2 regions of the Angustibacter sp. Root456 genome follow, and region 2 is predicted to be linked to the other one. Evidence: riboswitches for the same ligand, from Rfam matches in the RefSeq annotation. Region 2 holds a riboswitch; the other holds the start of a gene.

What was found. Region 2 has a riboswitch for glycine ahead of gcvP (aminomethyl-transferring glycine dehydrogenase). Riboswitches for the same ligand answer to the same signal wherever they lie in the genome.
Positions count from the first base shown of each region.
Region 1: it holds a riboswitch for glycine, as region 2 does, so the genes downstream of both, gcvT (glycine cleavage system aminomethyltransferase GcvT) here and gcvP (aminomethyl-transferring glycine dehydrogenase) in region 2, are expected to answer to the same signal.

Region 1 is NZ_LMER01000020.1:362,061-372,980, forward strand. Features, by position in the region: gene ASD06_RS16460 (phosphatase PAP2 family protein) at 1-257, opposite strand, end outside; gene ASD06_RS16465 (NAD(P)-dependent oxidoreductase) at 324-1,232, opposite strand; gene ASD06_RS16470 (TetR/AcrR family transcriptional regulator) at 1,276-1,872, opposite strand; gene ASD06_RS16475 (DUF1345 domain-containing protein) at 1,932-2,609, opposite strand; gene glyA (serine hydroxymethyltransferase) at 2,700-4,007, opposite strand; gene gcvH (glycine cleavage system protein GcvH) at 4,017-4,391, opposite strand; gene gcvT (glycine cleavage system aminomethyltransferase GcvT) at 4,438-5,553, opposite strand; glycine riboswitch at 5,698-5,789, opposite strand; gene ASD06_RS16495 (GntR family transcriptional regulator) at 5,907-6,587, opposite strand; gene ASD06_RS16500 (ABC transporter ATP-binding protein) at 6,675-7,385, opposite strand; gene ASD06_RS16505 (ABC transporter ATP-binding protein) at 7,382-8,182, opposite strand; gene ASD06_RS16510 (branched-chain amino acid ABC transporter permease) at 8,179-9,183, opposite strand; gene ASD06_RS16515 (branched-chain amino acid ABC transporter permease) at 9,183-10,076, opposite strand; gene ASD06_RS16520 (branched-chain amino acid ABC transporter substrate-binding protein) at 10,160-10,920, opposite strand, start outside.
Region 2 is NZ_LMER01000014.1:45,084-56,003, reverse strand. Features, by position in the region: gene ASD06_RS05440 (glutamate-cysteine ligase family protein) at 1-425, opposite strand, end outside; gene ASD06_RS05435 (exonuclease SbcCD subunit D) at 547-1,743, shown strand; gene ASD06_RS05430 (AAA family ATPase) at 1,740-4,796, shown strand; gene ASD06_RS05425 (hypothetical protein) at 4,793-5,296, shown strand; gene ASD06_RS05420 (snapalysin family zinc-dependent metalloprotease) at 5,421-6,149, shown strand; gene gcvP (aminomethyl-transferring glycine dehydrogenase) at 6,221-9,103, opposite strand; glycine riboswitch at 9,195-9,295, opposite strand; gene ASD06_RS05410 (MerR family transcriptional regulator) at 9,337-9,936, opposite strand; gene ASD06_RS05405 (bifunctional nuclease family protein) at 10,110-10,619, opposite strand; gene ASD06_RS05400 (MerR family transcriptional regulator) at 10,675-10,920, opposite strand, start outside.

The sequences.
Region 1 (10,920 bases), on a different contig from region 2:
ACGAGGTGCCCGAGCGGCTGGTTGAGGGCCAGCGCGAGCAGGGCCGCGAGCGCCGTCCAGCCCGTGGCTGCCAGGTCACGCGACGAGCGCTGGCGAGCAACGAGGAGCGCGGCCAGGAGAAGCACGAGGAACACGGCGATCCCGTACGTCGCGAAGTCCAGGACGGCACCGTGCAGCGCCGGGGTGGCTCGGGTGAGGCGGTTCACGGCGTACATCAGCCGGTCGTCGAGGTGGTGCAGCGACGTGGTGACGGGCATGGCGGCCTTTCGAGCGGCGGACGTCGCGGCGGCTCGCGCGATCCGGCCGACCGTACGCGCGCTCCCTCAGAGATCGGTGAGAGCCGATCGGTCGGTGCGGGCCTCGAGCGCGGCCTGCACGGCCACCATGTCGTGCGCTCCGCGCCCGAGGTCAACCGCCTCGTTCAGCAAGCCGTCACAGACGTCGAGCAACGGCGAGCAGATGCCGGCCTCCCGCGCGGCCGCCGTGATCAGGCGGTTGTTCATCAGGACGTCGGCGAGCGCAGCCTGCGGGGCGAGGTCACCGGCGAGCAGCTTCGCGGTCTTGACCCGAGAGATGTCGCTGGCCATCTGGCCGCTGTCGACGACGCGGCGGAACGTCGCGAGGTCGAGGCCGTGCCGGTCGGCGAAGTGCCACGCCTCCACCAGGCCGGTGACGGTGGCGATCAGGAAGACGTTCACGGCGAGCTTCATCAGCAGCGCCTCGGGGACGTCACCGCAGCGCACCACCTCACGGCACATCGGCTGCAGCAGCGGCTCGACGGCGGCGACGGCGGCGTCGCGTCCCGCCAGCATCGCGACGAGCGTGCCGGCCTCAGCGGGCGCTCGCGACCCCGACACCGGGGCCTCGACGTACTCGCCACCAGCAGCCCGCACCTCGGCGGCGAGCGATCGGGAGTACGGCGGCGACGTCGTGCCCATCGCCACGAGCGTGCGGCCCGCCACCAGCTCGGCCAGCCGCGGCGTGCCCCGGCCCAGCACGTCGTCCAGCGCCGGCTCGCCCGCCAGCATCGCGATGACGACGTCGGCTCCCGCGAAGACCTCTGCGACGTCGTCCACCACCAACGCCCCGAAGGCGGTCAGGGGCGCCGCGCGCTGCGGCGTCCGGTTCCAGACGACCAGCGGGACGCCGGCTCGCGCGAGGTTCGTCGCCATGGGAAGCCCCATGATCCCCGTGCCGACGAAGCCGACGGCTGCGCGCCCGTGCGTGGCCATGACCACCTCCGGCACGCACTATGACAGATGTCATAGTGCGGTGTCAGCCGGCCGCGGCGTCCAGTACCGGAGCGAGCTCGGCCAGCAGGTCGTCGAGCGGTTGGACGTCATGGCGCACGCGGCACACCAGGATCGCTCCCTCCAGCGCGGCCAGGACGACGCCGGCCAGCGACGTCGCCCGCGCGACGTCGACGCCTGCCGTGACCAGCTCGTCCGCCACCGCCGACTGCCAGTGCGCGAAGGCGGCGGCCGCGGCCTCGCGCAGCCCGGCGTCGGCGTCCGAGGCGTCGACGACGGTCGCCACCACCGGGCAGCCGGTTGCGTACTGCGACTCGGTCAGCCACCGCCGCCAGGTCTCGACAAGCGCCACCAGCACCTCGGACGGCCGCCCGGCGGGATGCGCCGGACGGGCCGAGCGCGCACCCGCGCGTCCCGCCAGCTCGAGCGCCTCAGTCACCAGCTGCCGCTTGCCGCCGGGGAAGTAGTGCTGCAGCGACCCGCGCGGCGCGTCGGCGCGCTCGACCACGGCCCGCAGCCCGGTGCCGCTCGGACCCTGGCGACCCACGAGCTCCAACGCGCTGCGCACGAGGCGCTCTCGCGGCGTGCGTGGGTGGGGTTCGAGTGCGTCTGCAGGACTCATGACGTGCGCACCCTAGTCCCGAGCGCGAGGCGCCCCCCAGACGTCCGGGCCGTCGCGGCTCAGCCCGAGCTGCCGATCCCGGCCACGAGGTTGATGGTCGTGGCGACGATGACCGTGCTGAACAGGTACGACAGCAGGGCGTGACGCAAGGCGGTGGACCGCATCGCCCGAGTGGTCAGAGCCGTGTCCGACACCTGGAACGCCATCCCCACCGTGAAGCCGAGGTAGCCGAAGTCGCTGTAGCAGGGCTCGTCATCCTGGTTGAAGTCGACTCCGCCGTCCGTGCCGGAGTAGTAGAGCCGCGCGTACCTGAGGGTGAACACCGTGTGCACGACGAGCCAGGCCAGCAGCACGGTGAGCACGCCGAGGGCCGCCTGCAGGTCGGCCGCGACGCCCTTGGTGCTGCTGGCCCGCACCAGGATGAGCACGACCGCGGCGAGGCTGGCGATCGCCGCACCGAGCAGCAGGGCGTCACTCGCGGCCCGGCTGGGGTCCTCGCGCGTGGCGTGGGCCGCCGTGTCGTCGGCGTCCAGCGGCCAGATGATCCACCAGGTCCAGGCCAGCATGGTCGCCGCGGCGGCGTCCCACGCGAGGGCCGGCGCGAACAGCGCGCCGCCGAACGCCCACGCCGCCACACCCACCACCACGCCGACCGCTGCCGACACCGCCAGCCGCCGGCCGACGCGCAGCGCGAAGACGTGGCGAGACCGCGCGCTCGCACCCTGTCGGGACGCCATGAGCGAACTGTGGCACAACGGCGCCGGCTCGCTCGCGACCCAGCACGTGTGCCGAGCCGAGGAGCCTGGCCGGCGCCCCGACGGGCGCGACTAGTGCGTGAGCGCCGGCTCCGACAGCGGCGCCACCGAGGGGTAGAGCGGGTGCGCGGCAGCCAGCGCCTCGACCCGTGCCCGCAGGTCGGCGACGGCGGGCTCGGCAGCACCACTGCTCAGCGCGGCCGCGATGATGTCGGCCACCTCGGCGAACTCGGCGGCACCGAAGCCGCGCGCGGCCAGCGCCGGGGTGCCGAGGCGCAGGCCCGACGTCACCATGGGCGGTCGCGGGTCGTGCGGCACCGCGTTGCGGTTCACCGTGATCCCCAGGGCGTGCAGCCGGTCCTCGGCCTGCCGGCCGTCCAGCTCGGACTCGACGAGGTTGACCAGCACCAGGTGGACGTCGGTGCCGCCGCTGACGATCTCGACGCCCGCCGAGCGCACGTCCGACTGAGCCAGGCGCTCGGCGATCAGGCGCGCGCCCTCGAGGGTGCGCTGCTGACGGTCGCGGAACGCGGGCGACATCGCCAGGGCGAAGCACACCGCCTTGCCCGCGATGACGTGCTCGAGCGGTCCGCCTTGCATGCCGGGGAAGACCGCGGAGTTGATCCGCTTGGCGAGGGCGGGGTCGTCGGTGAGGATGATCCCGCCGCGCGGCCCACCGAGGGTCTTGTGGGTGGTCGACGTCGTGACGTGCGCGTGCGGTACCGGGCTGGGGTGCAGGCCCGCGGCCACCAGGCCGGCGAATTGCGCCATGTCGACCATGAGCAGCGCGCCCACCTCGTCGGCGATCGACCGGAAGGCGGCGAAGTCCAGGACCCTCGGGTACGCCGACCAGCCCGCCACGATCATCCGGGGCCGGCGCTCGCGAGCCAGCGCGCGCACCTCGTCCAGGTCGACCCGGCCGTCGGCCCCGGTGTGATACGGCACGACGTCGAAGTGCTTTCCGGAGTAGTTCAGCCGCATGCCGTGGGTGAGGTGACCGCCGTGGGCGAGGTCGAGACCGAGGATCGTGTCACCGGGCTGCAGCAGCGCGAAGTAGACGGCGGTGTTGGCCTGGGCGCCGGAGTGCGGCTGGACGTTGGCGAACTCGGCGCCGAACAGCTGCTTGGCGCGGTCGATGGCCAGCTGCTCGATGACGTCGACGTGCTCGCAGCCGCCGTAGTAGCGCCGTCCCGGGTAGCCCTCGGCGTACTTGTTGGTCGCCACCGAGCCCTGGGCCTGCATGACCGCCAGCGGAGCGAAGTTCTCCGACGCGACCATCTCCAGGGTCGACTCCTGACGCCGCAGCTCGGCATCCAGTGCAGCGGCCACCTCGGGGTCGACGCTGTGCAGCGGCTCGTTCAGTGCGTTGGGCTGGCTCATCTCGGCCTCTCAGGCGTTGTCGGTCAGGGCGGCGTAGGCCGCTGGGTCGAGGAGGCCGTCGGCGGCCTCGATCCGGGCGCGGAACAGCCAGCCGCGCTCGAACGGGCTGGCGTTGACCAGGCTGGGGTCGGCCTCGACGTCGGCGTTGGTCTCGGTGACCTCGCCGGAGAAGGGCGCGAACAGGTCGCTGACCGACTTGGTCGACTCGACCTCCCCGCAGACGCCACCGGCGGTGAGGGTGCTGCCCGGCTCGGGCAGGCTGACGTAGACCACGTCGCCGAGGGCGTTCGCTGCGAACTCGGTGATGCCGACGGTGGCGACGTCGCCGTCGACGAGCACCCACTCGTGCTCGGCCGTGTACTGGCGGTCGGTCGGGATGGGCATGGCTCTCCTCAGGGGGATGACGGGGACGAGGTGGTGACGGCGCGCGTCAGCGGGCGCGGCGGTAGAACGGCAGCGGGACGACCTCGGCGTTGAGGCGGGTGCCGCGCACGTCGACGTCCAGCCGCGTGCCCACCTCCGCGAGGCCGTGGTCGACGTACGCCATGGCGATGGGGTGGCCGAGCGTGGGCGACAAGGCACCGCTGGTGACCCGGCCGACCTCGCGCCCGGTGCCCGGGTCGAGCACGGTGTAGCCGGTGCGGGGTGCGCGCCGGCCCTCGGCGCGCAGCCCGACCCGCACCCGGCCCACGGTCTCGTCCGCAGCGCGCGTGAGGGCGGCGCGCCCGACGAAGTCCTCCGGTCGTTCGAGGTTGACCACCCGGCCGAGACCGGCGGCGTACGGCGTGGTCGAGGTGTCGAGCTCGTTGCCGTACAACGGCATCGCCGCTTCGAGGCGCAGCGAGTCGCGGCAGGCGAGCCCGGCCGGCACCAGCCCGTGCGGCGCACCCGCCTCGACGAGCGCGTCCCAGACGGCCGGGGCGTCAGCGGGGTCGGAGAAGACCTCGAACCCGTCCTCGCCGGTGTAGCCGGTGCGGGCGACCAGCGCCGGCCGCCCCGCGACGTCCGTGCGCAAGATCGCGTAGTACTTCAGCTCGGTGAGGTCGGCGTCGGTGAGCGCCGACAGGATCGCGCTCGCCTGCGGGCCCTGGACGGCGACCAGCGCCCAGCTCTCGCGCTGGTCGACGACGTCGGCAGCGAAGCCGTCGGCCCGCTCGCGCAGCGCATCGAGCACGACGTCGGTGTTGGCGGCGTTCGCCACCACGAGGTACTGGGTCTCGGCGAGGCGGTAGACGATCAGGTCGTCGAGGATGCCGCCGTCCTCGCGGCACAGCAGCGTGTACTTCGCCTTGCCGACGGCGATCGGGCTGACCCGGCTGACCACCGCGTGGTCGAGCAGCTCACCGGCCTGGGCCCCGACCACCTCGATCTCGCCCATGTGCGACAGGTCGAATAGCCCGGCGGAGGTACGCACGGCGCGGTGCTCCTCGAGCTCGCTGCCGTACCGCAGCGGCATCTGCCAGCCGGCGAAGTCGGTCAGGGACGCGCTGAGTGCGACGTGCCTGCTGTGCAGGGCGGTCTGGCGTGCGTGCGACGGTTCGGTCATGGCGGAGGCTCCCTGCGCTCAGCCGCGACGACGCGCGGCGGGATGGGTGGCCTCCCCTGCTCTGTCATGGGACCTGAGAGCTTCACCGCGCGAGCGCGGCTTGCACCGTGGGTGCAGGACGTCGTCCTGCTTTCCAGAGTTCGCCTCACCGCAGCGGTCATGGGGGCCTGAGAGATTCTGGGGAGAAGTTGCTCCTTCGGCGGCACGTCGGACGTGCGCTCTCCCGCTGCGGTTCGAACGGCGTGTGCAGTTGTGTCACTGGTCTGGCTGGTGGCGCTGAAACTAGAGGCTGCGCTTCGGCGACGTCAATCGCCGGTCGCGGCGCTTCCGGGGGGCGAGACGGACGACGTCCGCTAGTCCTCCGGCAGCCCGGCCCACGAACCGCGCACGTGCCGGATGTGGTGCTTCATGACCTTGGTGGCGCCTCGGGCGTCGCGCGCCAGGACGAGGTCGATGATCTCCTCGTGCTCGCGCGCATAGGCCGCCAGGTCGCCCCGGCTGGCCAGCTGCTCCAGACCGTAGAGCCGGCTGCGGGCCCGCAGCTCGCCGACGACCCGCACCAGGTGCTGGTTGCCGGCCAGGCCGAGCAGGTCGAGGTGGAAGCGGCGGTCGGCCTCGACGTACTCGATCAGCTCGCCCTTCTCGGCGCACTCGACGATGCGCCGGGCGAGGGGGCGCAGCGCCTCGACCTGGTCGGCCACGGAGCCTGAGCAGCGCCGGGCGATCTTCGCGACGGTGGGCACCTCGATGAGCTGGCGGATGTCGGACATCTCGTCGAGCTCGCTGTCGGCGAGCTCGGTGACCCGGAACCCCTTGTTGCGCACCGCGACGACCAGGCCCTCCTTGACCAGGTCGAGCATGGCCTCGCGGATCGGCGTCGGCGAGACGCCGAACTGCGCGGCCAGGGCCGGAGCGGAGTAGAGCACTCCGGGCCGCATCTGCCCCGACACCAACGCCGCGCGCAGGGCATGGGCGACCTGCTCTCGGATGCTGTTGCGTCCGGGGAACTCGGTGAACAGCCGCTCGTCTCCGATGGGCTCGGGCGAGATGGCTCCTGATCTACTCGGCACGCTCTGACCTTACTCGCTCGCTCCTGGTCACATGTCACAGGTCAAAGCACCTCACGCGCCCAGGTACGCCTCGAGCACCCGCGGGTCGTGCATGAGCTCGGACGCGGGTCCGTCCAGGCTCACCTCGCCGGTGTCGACGACGTAGGCGCGGTGGGCGATCTGCAGCGCCGCGCGCGCGTTCTGCTCGACCAGCAGCACGGACGTGCCCTCGGCGTTGACCGTCCGGATCACGTCCATGACCTGGGCCACCACCAGCGGGGCCAGTCCCATCGACGGCTCGTCCAGCATCAGCAGCTTGGGTCCGCTGACCAGCGCGCGCCCGATGGCGAGCATCTGCTGCTCGCCGCCCGAGAGCGTGCCGCCCTGCTGGTGGCTGCGCTCGGCCAGCCGGGGCAGCAGCGAGTAGACGTGGTCGATGCGTCGGTGCACCTCGCGTGCGTCGTCGACCAGGTAGCCGCCCAGCTGGAGGTTCTCGTGCACGCTCAGCCGGGAGAAGATCCGCCGGCCCTCCGGGACGTGGATGACTCCGGACCGCACGACGTCCCACGGGTTGGCGCGCGTGATGTCGGTGCCGAACGCGTGCACCGACCCCTCGCGTGCGCGCACGACACCCGACACCGTCGCCAGCGTCGTCGTCTTGCCCGCGCCGTTGTTGCCCAGCAAGGCGACGATCTCGCCGTCGCCGACGCTGAGCGAGACGCCGCGCAGCGCCTGCACGTGCCCGTACGCCACCTTGACGTCGCGAAGCTCCAGCGCGTTCACCCGCGTGCTCCTTCGGTGGGCGGCGCGGCCGGGTCGTCGGCGCGCCCGAGGTAGGCCTCGATGACGGCGGGGTGGCTGCGGACGGCGTCGGGCTGGCCCTCGGCGATGACGCGGCCGAAGTTCAGCACGACGATGCGCCGCGACACCTGCATCACCAACCCCATGTCGTGCTCGATCAGCACGACAGCGATCCCGAGGTCGCCGATCCGGCCGAGCAGGTCGAGCAGCTCGCCCTTCTCGGTGTGGTTGAGCCCGGCCGCGGGCTCGTCGAGCAGCAGCAGCCGGGGCCCGCGCGCGAGAGCCCGCGCCAGCTCGACCCGCCGCTGCTCGCCGTACGGCAGGGCACTGGCCGGGCCGCCGCGGTCGCCACGCAGGCCCACGAAGTCGAGCCAGTGGTGCGCCTGAGCGGTGGCGTGCTGCTCACCGCGGCGGAACCGCCGAGTGTGCAAGATGGCGTCGAACACGTTCTGCTCGAGGGTCAGGTGCATGCCCGCCCGCACGTTGTCGAGCGCCGTCAGCTCGCCGAACAACCGCAGGTTCTGGAAGGTGCGGGCGACGCCGAGCGAGGCGATCGCCGACGGCCGCCAGCCGGTCATGTCCTGGCCGGCGAAGCTGACCGTGCCGCCCGTGGGCTTGTAGAAGCCCGTGATGCAGTTGAACGCACTGGTCTTGCCGGCCCCGTTGGGTCCGATCACCGAGACGATGTCGCCCTGAGCCACGCTGAAGCTGAGGTCGTCGACGGCGGTGACGCCGCCGAAGCGCAGGGTCAGCCCCCGCACGTCCAGCAGGCTGCTCATCGGGGCACCTCCGACGCCGGTGCGCTGTCGACGGGGGGGACGGCGAAGGGCTCGTCGTCTCGGTCGACGACCTCGCGCACGCGGTGCGGCCAGATCCCCTGCGGGCGGAAGATCATCATCGCGATGAGCAGCACGCCGAAGACGAAGAAGCGGTAGTCGGCGGCCCCGCGCAGCACCTCGGGCAGCACGCTGATGACCACGGCGCCCACGATCACACCGGGGTTGGACCCCATGCCGCCGAGCACCACGGCCATGAGCACGAGCGCCGACTGCAGGAAGGTGAAGCTCTGCGGGGAGATGGCGGACAGCTGGGCACCGAAGAGCACACCGGCCAGACCACCCCAGATCGCGCCGGCGATGTAGGCGGCCAGCTTGACCTTGTAGGTGTGGACGCCGACGGCCTCGGCGGCGTCCTCGTCCTCGCGGACGAAGCGCCACGCCCGACCGATCCGGCTGCGACCGAGCCGACCAGCGGCCACCACCGCCAGGGCCAGGACGACCACGACCGTGAAGTACAGCGCGACCGGCGAGCCCAGGTCGAGGCCGAAGACGCTGGGACCGGGAATGCCGTAGATCCCTGACGGCCCACCGGTGAGGGACAGGTTGTTGGCGGTGATGCGGATGATCTCGCCGAACCCCAGCGTGACGATGGCCAGGTAGTCGCTGCGCAGCCGCAGCGTCGGGCCACCGATGATGATCCCGGCCAACACCGACGCGGCGACGACCACCGGCACGGTGGCCAGCAAGGGCCAGTCGAACCGCGTGCTGAGGACGCCGCTGGTGTAGGCGCCGATCGCGAAGAAGGCGGCGTACCCGAGGTCGAGGAGCCCGCAGTAACCCACCACGATGTTCAGCCCGACGGCCAGCATGGCGAACAGCGCCGCGGACGTGAGCACGCTCAGGGTGTACGGGCTGGCGTTGACGAACGGTGCCAGCAGCGCGGCCACGAGGGCCAGCCAGCCCAGCCGGCGTCCGGCCCAGGAGTGCAGTCCGGCGGCCATCACACACGCTCCGTGACGCGCTCGCCGAGGATGCCCGTGGGCCGCACCACCAGGAAGACGATGAGGAAGCCGAACGCGAAGACGTCGCGCCACTGACCTCCGAGCCACCCCGTGCCGAGCGACTCCAGCAGGCCGAGGGTGAGGCCGCCGAGCATGGCGCCCTTGATGTTGCCGATGCCGCCGATCACCGCGGCCGTGAACGCCTTGAGGCCGATCACGAACCCCATGAGGAAGTCGATCTTGCCGTAGTAGGCGCCGGCCATGACCCCGGCCGCACCCGCCAGCGCCGACCCGATGAAGAAGGTCCGCGAGATGACGGCGTTGACGTTGATGCCCATGAGCAGCGAGGCGGTGCTGTCCTCGGCGATCGCGCGCATCGCGCGCCCGGTGCGGGTGCGCATGACGAGGTACTGCAGGGCGATCATGAGCGCGACCGCGACGACGACGAGCGCGACCTGCTGCATGCTCACGCGCGCACCGAGGAGCTCGACGGACGAGCCCTCCAGGCGCAGCCCGTAGACCCGCGGGTTCGGCCCAGCCACCAGGCGCATGCCGTACTCGAGGGCGAACGACGCCCCCACTGCGGTGATCAGCACCGACAGGCGCGGCGACCCGCGCAGCGGCCGATAGGCCACCCGCTCGAGCAGGAGCCCGCCGGCACCCGACAGCAGCATGGCCGCGACGAGGACGACGAGCAGCACCGGCAGGGTGGCCGCCGCCGACACGCTCCCCAGCAGCCCGATCATGGCGAAGCCGGCGAAGGCGCCGACCATGTAGATGTCACCGTGCGCGAAGTTCAGCAGCTTGATGATGCCGTACACCATGCTGTAGCCGAGCGCGACGAGCGCGTAGAAGGCACCGACGAAGATGCCGTTCCAGATGAGCTGGGTCATGCAAGGGGCCTTTCGGACGGGCCCCCGCCGGCGTCGCAGGAGGACGGCGCCGGCGAGGGCGGTCGCGGTGAGAACTGCGGTCGCTACTGCAGCGAGTCCTCGAGCACGAAGTGGCCGTCGCTGACCTTCAGGATCAGGAAGCCGCCCCGAGACAGCGTGTGGTCCTTGGTGAAGGTCAACGGCCCGGCGAAGGTCGGGAAGTCCTTCAGCGCTTCCAGAGCCTTGTCGACCGCCTTGCCGTCAGTGCTGCCGGCGGCCCGAATCGCCTCGGCCGCAACGCGAACGGCGTCGTACGACTGCGTGGAGTAGGGGCCGGGGTCGCTGTTGAACGTCGCCTTGTAGCTCTGGATCCAGCCCTTGGCGCTCTCGATCGTCTCCGGCGTGGGCGTCATGGTCGCGAGCACGCCCTGGGCGCTCTTGGCCCCAGCGATCTCGATCAGCTTGGCGTCGACGCTGCCGTCGGCGACGAGGATCTTGCCCTGGTACCCGGCCTGGCGCAGCTGGCGGATGATCAGGCCGCCCTCCTGGAAGTACCCCGTCCAGTAGATGGTGTCGGGCTTGGTCTTCAGCACGGCGGTGACGTTCGCGCTGTAGTCGCTCTCGCCCGGGGTGACCGAGTCGCGTCCGGCGAGCTCCGGACCGCCGGCCTGCTTCAGCCGCTCCGCGGTGAGGTCGGCGATGTCCTTGGAGTAGCTGGTGTTGTCGTCCATCACCGCGACGCGCGCGGACTGGATCTTGGTGAGGTAGGCGAGTGCGGCGTCGGCCTGTTGGGTGCCGGTGCCGTTGAGCAGGAACACGTTGGGCAGGTGCTGGTTGACCAGCTCGTTGGAGTTGGCCGCCGGGA
Region 2 (10,920 bases):
CACTCGGTGTGGAAGTGCTCGGGCATGATCGTCGGGAGGATGCCGATCATCACGATGTGCGCACCCACGTCGTTGGCCTTGGCCTCTGCAGCGTTGAGGCTGGCGCGCAACGACTCCTCGAGCTCGAGGGCGGAGTCCCCCGGCAGCGGGCGAGGCGGGACGTTCAGCTCGATGTTGAACTGCCCGAGCTCGGTCTGGTAGGCCGGGTCAGCGATGCTCTTGAGCACTGCGGCGTTGCCCATGGCGGGTGAGAAGTCCGCGTCCACCAGGTTGAGCTCGATCTCGAGGCCGGTGAGGGGACGCTCGAACTCGAAGCTGCGTTCGGTCAGCATGCGCTCGAAGACGTCGAGGCACTGCCTGACCTTCTCGCGGTACCGCTGCCGTTGCTCGCGCGTGAAGCTGACGCCGGCCACCTCGTCGCCCATGCCCAGACCCTGCCACGGCGGGTCGCCCGCGGCCACCGGTTCGCAGGACTGTTCCGACCTCGTCCCCTGCGTGCCGTCGTGGCGCCACGGATCTGTCGGACGTGCGACCTAGAGTCCCGGTGTGCGCATCCTCCACACCTCCGACTGGCACCTCGGGCGCAGCTTTCACCGCGTCGGGATGCTGGAGCACCAGGCGGTCTTTCTCGACCACCTGGTCGAGGTGGTGCGCAGCGAGCGGGTCGACGTCGTGGTGGTCGCAGGTGACGTCTACGACCGGGCGCTGCCGTCGGTCGACACCGTGGGGGTGCTCGACGACGCGCTCGCCCGGCTCACCGCCACCGGAGCGCGTCTGGTGGTCAGCAGCGGCAACCACGACTCGGCGCAGCGGCTCGGATTCGGTGGTGCCGTCCTCGAGCGCGGCGGGGTGCACCTGCGCACCCGCCTCGCCGACCTCGACCGGCCGGTGCTGCTCGCCGACTCCCACGGCCCGGTGGCCGTGTACGCGCTCCCGTACCTCGAGCCCGCGTTGGCAGCCGAGCACCTGGCCTGCCAGCGCGGTCACGAGGCGGTGCTCACCGCCGCGATGGAGCGCGTGCGGGCCGATCTGGCGCGGCGGGGCGGCGTGCGGTCGGTCGTGGCGGCCCACGCCTTCGTGGTGGGCGGCCAGGCGAGCGAGTCCGAGCGCGACATCAGCGTCGGTGGTGTGGGGTCGGTGCCGGCGTCCGTCTTCGACGGCGTCGACTACGCGGCGCTCGGGCACCTGCACGGCCGCCAGCAGATCAGCGACACGGTGCGCTACAGCGGCTCACCACTGGCGTACTCGTTCGGCGAGGCGTCGCATCGCAAGGGCTGCTGGTTGGTCGACCTCGGGCCGCGCGGGGCGGAGTCGGTGACGCCGGTCGAGGCCCCCGTACCCCGGCGGCTGCACGTGCTGCGCGGCGAGCTCGACGACCTGCTGCGCGACCCCCGGCACGCACCGGCCGAGAGCGGCTGGTGCCACGTCACCCTCACCGACACCGCTCGTCCCCGTCACGCCATGGAGCAGCTGCGCGCTCGGTACCCGCACACGCTGGTGCTCGCCTTCGAACCGCAGGGCGCAGTGACCGACGACCGCACCTACGCGGGGCGTGTGCGTGGCTGTGAGCCGGTCGACGTCTGCTGCGCGTTCGTGGCGCACGTCCGCGAGCAGCCCCACGCCGCCGCTGACCGAGCGCTGCTGACCGAGGCGCTCGACGGCGCCCGGGTCGTCGCGGCTGAGCGACCCGCGACCGGCGCGCCCGGCGCGGAGCGGGCCGACGACGCGATGGGCGCCGCATGAGGCTGCACCGGCTGCAGCTGGAGGCCTTCGGCCCGTTCGCGACCCGGCAGGTCGTCGACTTCGACCTCCTGAGCGGCGACGGGGTGTTCCTGCTCCATGGACCGACCGGCGCCGGCAAGACGAGCGTGCTCGATGCCGTGTGCTTCGCGCTGTTCGGTCAGCTGCCGGGTGCCCGGCGCGAGGGGCGCCCGCGGCTGCGCAGCGACCACGCCGACGCGACCACGCCACCGCGGGTCGTGCTCGAGCTCACGATCGGCGGACGCCGGCTCGAGGTCACGCGCTCCCCGGAGTGGCAGCGGCCGAAGAAGCGGGGGCACGGCACGACGCGCGAGCCGGCCTCCACCGACATCCGCGAGCTGGTCGACGGCGCGTGGCGCGTGCTCGTGGCTCGCCGCAGCGACGAAGCGGCCCTGCTGCTGCATGACCTGCTGGGCATGGGGCTCGAGCAGTTCACCAAGGTGGTGATGCTGCCCCAGGGCGAGTTCGCGGCGTTCTTGCGCGCGGGGGCCCAGCAGCGAGCCGAGCTGCTCAGCCGGCTGTTCGACATCGACCGGTACGCCGGGGTCGAGACCTGGCTGCGTGACGAGCGCCAGCGGCTCACGCGGCTGGTCGCCGCCGCAGACGCCGAACGCGACGCCCTCGTGGCGCGCGCGCAGCAGGCGGCGCTGCCCGTGGTCGGAGCCGTCGCGGCCGTCGCGGGCTCAGCCGAGGAGGTCGCGCTCGCCGACCCGCCCGGGCCCCGGCTGGTCGAGGCGTTGAGCTCGGCGGTCACGGCAGCCCTCGCCCGCGCCCGCACCGACGCGGCGGCCGCGCGGCAGCACGCTGCTGCTGCGAGCGCAGCCTGGCGGGCCGGCGAGGAGCTCAGCAGTCGGCTTCTGCGGCGCAGCGAGCTGCTGGCGACGCTGATGCGGTTGGACGCCGACGACGACCGGCACCGCGCCGCCGTCGGGCGCCTCGACGCGGCGCGGCGAGCGCAGCGACTGGCCGTGATCCTGCCGCGGCTCGCGGACGCGACCCGCGCCGAGACCGAGGCCGCCGCGCTGGTCCACCGGCGACTGACGGCCCTGCCGGACTCCCTCGACGGCGTCGCGGACGCCGTCGGCGCCCCGGACCCGGGCGCCCACCTCGAGCACTTCGAGGCCCTGCTCCACGAGCGTCAGCGTGAGCTCACGCGACTCGACGACGCCCGAGCGCAGGACGACGAGCTGCACCGCCTGGACGACGAGTGCTCGGCGTTGCGTCAGCAGGCCGACGACGTCGAGCGGACGCAGAGCGAGCTGTCCGCACGTCTGCCGGTGCGCCAGGCGTCGCTGGCCGAGCTCCGCGACCTGCAGGACGCCCTGCTCGCTCGGGCGTCCCTGCTCGACGCCGCCCAGCAGGCCGTCGACGCCGCCCGCGCTGTGGCACGCGCCGCCGACGAGGTCGCGGAGTGCGCCCGAGAGCTGACCGAGCACGACGAGCGGCGACGAGTGGCCCGCGACCACGAGCTGCAGGCTCAGGCCCGGCTGCTCGACGTCCGCGAGCGCAGGCTGCGCGGGATGGCCGCTGCCCTGGCGGCGGGACTCGCTGCGGGCGCATCGTGCCCCGTGTGCGGCAGCACCGACCATCCACACCTCGCACCCACCGCGCCCGGACACGTCGACGAGGATCAGGAGCTCCTCGCGCAGGAGGTGGTCGATGCTGCCCGCGCTGCGCGCGAGGACGCCGAGCAGGCGCACGCCGTCGTGGCCCAGCGGCACGCGGCGCTCAGCACGGCGGCGGCCGGTCAGTCGGTGGAGGCCGCTCGGGCGGCCGTGGCCGCACGCGAGCGCGAGCTCGTCGCGGCCGAGCAGGCCGCCCAGTCGCTGGAGCGGTGCCGTCACGAGCTCCAGACCCAGCAGGCCGAGCACGACACCGACATCGAGGCCCGGCAGAGCGCGCAGCGCCGCCGAGACGAGCTGCGGGCCCGGCTGGAGGTGCTGGCTGCTCACCGAGACGAGGTGGCCGCCTCGCTCGCGCGCCTGCTGGGCGGGGCCCTCGACCTCGCGGCGGCGCGCGACCAGGTGGCGGCGCAGGGCGATGCGCTCCACGACCTGGTCGACGCGGTCCGCGACCTCGCGTTCGCCCGCACCAGAGCGGACGACCTGCGTGCCGCCGCCACCGTCGCGGCGACCGAGCTCGGCTTCGCCGACCTGGCGGCGGCCCAGCAGGCGTGGCTTGACGACGGCTCCCTCGCGGCCCTGGAGGAGACGGTGCGCGAGCACGAGCGGCTGCGCGCCGATGCCGAGGCGGTGCTGGCCACGCCCGAGCTGCGCGGCCTCGACGACGCGGCGCTGCCTGACCTGGACGCGCAGCGGTCAGCCGTCGAACAGGCCGAGCGGTGCGCGAGCGAGGCGCTGCGCACCGTGACCATCGCCCAACAGGCGCACGAGGCCCTGCTGGAGCTCACCGAGGCGCTGCGCGAGCACGACGACGTCCACCGCGAGCTGCGGGCCAGACACCGGCACGTCGACGAGCTGTCGCGCTGCGTCGACGGCACCGGGGGCGGCAACGTACGGCGCATGCGGCTGTCGGCCTTCGTGCTGGCCGCGCGGCTGGAGGAGGTGGCGGTGGCGGCCAGCGAGCGGCTGGTCGCCATGTCCGACGGTCGCTACACCCTCGCCCACAGCGACGACCTCGCCAAGGGCGGCGCGCGCAGCGGCCTCGGCCTGGAGGTCGTCGACAGCTGGACCGGTGTCGCCCGTGAGCCGTCGACGCTGTCGGGCGGCGAGTCGTTCATCGCCTCCCTCGCGCTGGCGCTGGGGCTGGCGGACGTCGTGCAGGCCGAGGCCGGCGGCACCGACATCGAGACGCTGTTCGTCGACGAGGGCTTCGGTTCCCTCGACGACGACGCGCTCGAAGAGGTCATGACGGTGCTCGACGGGCTGCGCAGCGGCGGGCGCACCGTCGGCATCGTCAGTCACGTCAGCGACCTGCGCTCGCGCATCCACCAGCAGCTGGAGGTCGTGAAGACGCGCACCGGCTCCAGCGTCCGCCACCGCAGCGGCGACGGCGCGACGCAGGTGGCTTCATGACCCTGGCCGTGTTCGACGTCGACGGCGTGCTGGCCGACGTCGCGCACCGCAGGCACCACCTCACGGGCGCCCGGCGCAGCTGGGACGCGTTCTTCGCCGCGGCAGGCGACGACCCACCGCTGGGTGTCGGCGTGGCCCTGGCCCTGCGGGCGCACAGCGCGGGCCACGACGTCGTCTACCTCAGTGGGCGCCCCGAGCGGCTGCGGCGCGACACCGAACGCTGGCTGAGTCGCCACGGACTGCCTTACGGCGACGTGCTGCTGCGCCCTGACGCGGACTACTCCCCCGCGGCCCGTCTGAAGCTCGCCGGACTGCGCCGGCTCACCCGGCGCGACGACATCGGGCTGTTCGTCGACGACGACGCCTGGGTGGTCGACGTCGTCCGGGCGGCGCACCCACCCCTCGTCACCGGGCGCGTCGTGCTGGCCGACTGGCAGCCCGGCGGCCCGCGCGTGCGCCGCAGCCTGCACCAGGCGCAGGAGCGTTTCGGACGCACGTAGCCGCCAGCCGGCCTGCTCCCGACAGGAGTTGACGGACATTTGACGGCGGTTTGACCCGGTCTGGGCGAAATACACCGTAGGAAGGACTCGGTGGACATCCCACCGACGTCTACGGAGGTATCGCATGACATCACGCACCAGGTCAGTACGCGCCCGCCTGCTGGCGGTCGCCGCCGGACTCGCGGCCGGCGCCGTCGTCGCCTCGGGGGCGCCGACGACCACCGCCGCTACCGCCGCGTCGACCTCGTCCGCGGCCCAGTCGTCCCGCCACGCCTACACCCCGGGAAGCCAGGACGACGCGCAGAACACGCGGCTGCGCCGGCAGCTCGCTCAGGCCCTCAAGGCCCAGGCGAACCAGCTGGACGCGACGCCGCGCAGCGGGCGGCAGACCGCGGCGGCCGCCGTCGTGTACTACGACGCCTCGAACGCGCCGTCGTTCGCCTACGAGATCGCGCAGAGCGCCTCGATCTGGAACTCCAGCGTGAGCAACGTGCGCCTGGTGCGGGGCTACCCGGCCGACCTGACCTACTACGAGGGCAGTGACTCACGGGGCTCGTACGCGAGCACCGACGGCCACGGCCACGGCTACATCCTCATCGACTACAGCCAGGCTCAGCGGTACGCCCCACTGCGCATCGTGGCTCACGAGACGGGTCACGTGCTCGGGCTGCCCGACCACTACAGCGGCCCCTGCAGCGAGCTGATGTCCGGCGGTGGCCCCGGCCCGTCGTGCACCAACCCGTACCCGAACAGCACCGAGCGCCGCAACGTCAACGCCTTGTGGGCCTACGGGTTCGCGGCCCGCTTCCCGACCCAGCGCTCCAGCGACAAGAGCCCGGCGCTCAGCCACTGAGCCGCACCCGCCCGAGACGGGGGCGGTCGGCGGCGCGCTCACCGGCCCGGTGAGCGCGCCGCCGCTCTCGCTCAGTCCTCAAACGCCTCGGGCGGCGGGCAGGAGCACACGAGGTGCCGGTCGCCGTACGCGCCGTCGATGCGCCGCACGGGCGGCCAGTACTTGCCGCGCGCCTCGACCCCGCGGGGGTAGGCCGCCTCCTCCCGCGTGTACGCGTGCTCCCACTTGCCCGCGACCGACAGGGCGGTGTGCGGGGCGCCGCGCAGGGGGTTGTCATCGGCCGGCCAGGTGCCCGAGGCCACGGCGTCGATCTCACCCTTGATGGCGATCATCGCCTCGCAGAAGCGGTCGAGCTCGACGAGGTCCTCGCTCTCCGTGGGCTCGACCATCAGCGTGCCTGCCACGGGGAACGACATCGTCGGGGCGTGGAAGCCGTAGTCGATCAGCCGCTTGGCGACGTCGTCGACGGTGATGCCCGTGCGCTTGGTGATCTCGCGCAGGTCGAGGATGCACTCGTGCGCCACCAGGCCATCGTGTCCGCTGTAGAGCACCGGGTAGTGCTCGCGCAGGCGCGCGGCCACGTAGTTCGCCGACAGCACGGCGACCTGGGTCGCCCGACGCAGGCCGGGCCCACCCATGAGGCGCACGTACGCCCAGCTGATCGGCAAGATGGACGCCGACCCGAACGGCGCCGCCGACACCGGGCCCACGCTCGAGCCGGGGGACGCGTCGTCGACGAGGGGGTGGCTCGGCAGGTACGGCGCCAGGTGCGAGCGCACCGCCACCGGTCCGACCCCGGGCCCGCCACCACCGTGTGGGATGCAGAAGGTCTTGTGCAGGTTCAGGTGCGAGACGTCGGCACCGAACCGGCCCGGTCGAGCCAGCCCGACCAGCGCGTTGAGGTTCGCGCCGTCGACGTAGACCTGTCCGCCTGCGTCGTGCACCAGGGCGCACAGCTCGGTGATGGTGTCCTCGAACACGCCGTGCGTCGAGGGGTAGGTGACCATGATCCCCGCGAGGTCGTCGCGGTGCGCCTCGACCTGGGCGCGCAGGTCGTCCATGTCGATGTCGCCGCCTGCTGCGGTCTTGACCACGACGACCTTCAGTCCCGCCATCACCGCGCTCGCGGCGTTCGTGCCGTGGGCCGAGGCCGGGATCAGCACGACCCGGCGCTCACCCTCCCCGCGCGCCCGGTGGTAGGCGCGGATCGCGAGCAGGCCGGCGAGCTCACCCTGCGAACCCGCGTTGGGCTGCAGCGACACCGCGTCGTAGCCCGTGACCTCGACCAGCCAGCGCTCGAGCTGGCGGATGAGCTCGACCATGCCCTGCACCTGCTCGCGCGGCGCGAACGGGTGCAGCCCGGAGAACTCCGGCCAGGTCACGGCCGCCATCTCAGTGGTCGCGTTGAGCTTCATCGTGCACGAGCCGAGCGGGATCATGCCCCGGTCGAGCGCGTAGTCGAGGTCAGCCAGGCGGCGCAGGTACCGAAGCATGGCCGTCTCGCTGCGGTGCTGGTGGAACACCGGGTGGCTGAGGAACGGCGTGGTGCGCCGGACGCGCTCGGCGATGGCGTCGTCGGACGCCGGGCTCACCGCCCCCTGTCCGCCTCCGAAAGCGGCCACGACGGCGCCGAGCTGCTCATCGGTCGTGGTCTCGTCGCAGCTGACGCTCACGTGATCGTCGTCGACCCGCCACAGGTTGACCCCGCGGGCGGCCGCCGCGGCCACGACCTGATCGGCACGGCCCGGCACCGACAGCAGGAGCGTGTCGAACACCTCGGTGTGCACGACCTCGACGCCCTCGATCGCGCCCAGCGTCTGGGCCAAGGCGACGGCCCGACGGTGCACCCCGCGGGCGATCGCCGCGAGCCCCTCAGGGCCGTGGTAGACGGCGTACATCGAGGCCATCACCGCCAGCAGCACCTGCGCGGTGCAGATGTTGCTCGTGGCCTTCTCGCGGCGGATGTGCTGCTCTCGGGTCTGCAGGGCGAGGCGGTACGCCGGGTCCCCGGCGGCGTCGACGGAGACGCCGACGAGCCGGCCCGGCAGGTTGCGCTCGAGGCCCGCGCGCACCGCCATGTAGCCGGCGTGCGGTCCGCCGAAGCCCATCGGGACGCCGAAGCGCTGACTCGTACCCACCGCGATGTCGGCGCCCATCTCCCCCGGCGCGCGCAGCAGGGTGAGCGCGAGCAGATCGGCGGCCACGGTCACCAACCCACCCCGCTCGTGCACGACCTCGATCAGGCGCGTGAGGTCGGCGACCCGACCGCTCGCCGAGGGGTACTGCACGATCACCCCGAAGGCCTCACGCCCCTCGAGCGCGGCGTCCAGCGCGGCTGCGGGGTCGTCGCCCGCCAACGAGGCCCGCACGACGTCGAGGCCGAGTGGCTCAGCGCGCGTGGCGATGACGGCGTGCGTCTGCACGAAGACGTCCTCGTCCACGACCAGCGCCGCCTCGGGCCCCACCTTGGCGGCCCGCCGCATCAACGTCATCGCCTCGGCCGCCGCCGTGGCCTCGTCGAGCAGCGAGGAGTTCGCCGTCTGCAGGCCGGACAGGTCGCAGACGACGGTCTGGAAGTTCAGCAGCGCCTCCAGCCGCCCCTGCGAGATCTCCGGCTGGTACGGCGTGTAGGCCGTGTACCAGGCGGGGTTCTCGAGCACGTTGCGCTGAACCACCGCCGGCACGTGGGTGCCGTAGTAGCCCTGCCCGATCATCGACGTCGCGACGGTGTTTCGCGCGGCCAGCTCACGCAGCTCAGCGATCACCTCCGGCTCGCTGCGGCCGTCGTGGAGGCCGAGGCGCTCGCCCATCCGGATCGACTCCGGCACCGCAGCGGTGACGAGCTCCTCGAGCGAGGCGTAGCCCACCACCTGCAGCATGGACTGGACGGCGTCGCCGTCCGGACCGACGTGCCGGTCGACGAACGGGACGGCACCGAGGGACGAAGGGGTCATCTGGAGGCTCCTGACGTGGGCCGACCGCTGCCGGCGACGTGACACGGACCTCCCCCTCTGTCACCCGGCGCAGGCCGCGCTCCAGAGTCGCCTCTTCCGCGTGGTCCTGGGCGCCTGAGAGGTTCCGGGGAGAATTGCCCCTTCGGCGCCCCGGCGCGGCTGGCGCGCCGGGGACTCTCCCACGCAGGGTCGATGGCCCCGCCAGGATATACGAGCGGCGACGCCGTCGGGACCTATCCGGCAGCGCGGTTGCGCCGGCGCGCCGAGAGCTCGTCGTGCGGGTGGTCGGCGCCGACGTCGTCCGGGCGCTCGCTGGGCAGCTGGGCGAGCTCTCCCTCGACCTCGCGCCACACGCGCCCGACGGCGATGCCGAACACGCCCTGGCCACCCTGCACCAGGTCGATGACCTCGTCGGCCGAGGTGCACTCGTAGACGCTCGCACCGTCGCTCATGAGGGTGATCTGCGCCAGGTCGTCGACGCCGCGCTCGCGCAGGTGCTCGACGGCGGTGCGGATCTGCTGCAGCGAGACGCCGGTGTCGAGGAGCCGCTTGACGATCTTCAGCACGAGGATGTCGCGGAAGCTGTACAGCCGCTGGCTGCCGGAGCCGCTCGCGCCGCGCACCGACGGCTCGACGAGCCCGGTGCGCGCCCAGTAGTCGAGCTGACGGTAGGTGATCCCCGCCGCGCCGCACGCTGTGGGCCCTCGGTAGCCGGCGTCGACGGGCAGCACCGGCAGGTCGTCGGTGAACAGCAGGCCCTGCGCCTGCTCGGGCACGCGTCGGGCGGGCTGCTGCGTGGCGTCGCCTGAGCTGGTCACGTCGACCTCCGTCATCGGCGCCCCACCGGGGGAAGAGCTCCGGCCGGGTCGAGACGACATCGGTGGAACTACAAGGGGGGCGTTCGTCTTCGACGGTAGGCCTCGCGCAGGCGCCCGTCAATCACAGGTCGAGGGTCACGCACGTCGGCGTGTCGCGACGGCACGCCGACGAAGTCTCAGTCTCAGGTTCAGGGTTCGGTCGGACCGGGCGCTGCGCCCGGCTCGGCGCCTCCACCCTGCTCGAAGTCGTCGGGCGAGATCTGGTCGAGGAACTCCCGGAACTTCTCGACCTCGTCCTCCTGCTCGTCGGGCACCGGGACGCCTTCGTCGTCGAGCACCTCGTCTGCCGCCACGATCCGGGTGCCCGTGCGCAGCGCCAGGGCGATGGCGTCTGACGAGCGCGAGCTGACCTCGACTCCCCCGTCGAACACCAGGCTCGCGTAGAACACGCCGTCGCGGACCGCGACGATGCGCACCTCCTCGAGCTGGCGACCCAGCGCCTCGAGCACGTCCTTGAACAGGTCGTGGGTCAGCGGACGGGGCGGGACGACGCCCTGCTGGGCGTACGCGATAGCCGTGGCCTCCGCGGCACCGATCCAGATCGGCAGGTACAGGTCACCACCGCTCTCACGCAGCAGCACGATGGGCTGGTTGTTGGGCAGCTCGACCCGGACTCCGACGACCTCGACCTCTCGCACGTCTTCACCGTACCCCGCCGCGCCGACGGCGAACGCGCCGACGACGGGTGGCGGCTCAGCCCAGGCCCGCGCGGGCCAGGCCGGCGCGCACCAGCGCGGCGTGCAGCCGCAGGGCCACCGCCGTGATCTCGCGCGCGGTGTCGTCGGCCCGGGCACGCGCGGAGTCCGCCCGCCCGCCGCGCAGGGGGCTGACGACCTGCTCGACCAGTCCGACCTCGCGGTCGGCAGCCGTGCGGAACGCGCGCAGGTGGCGCGCCTCGATGCCGAAGCCGGCCAGCTCGGCCGCGGCCGTGGCGATGAC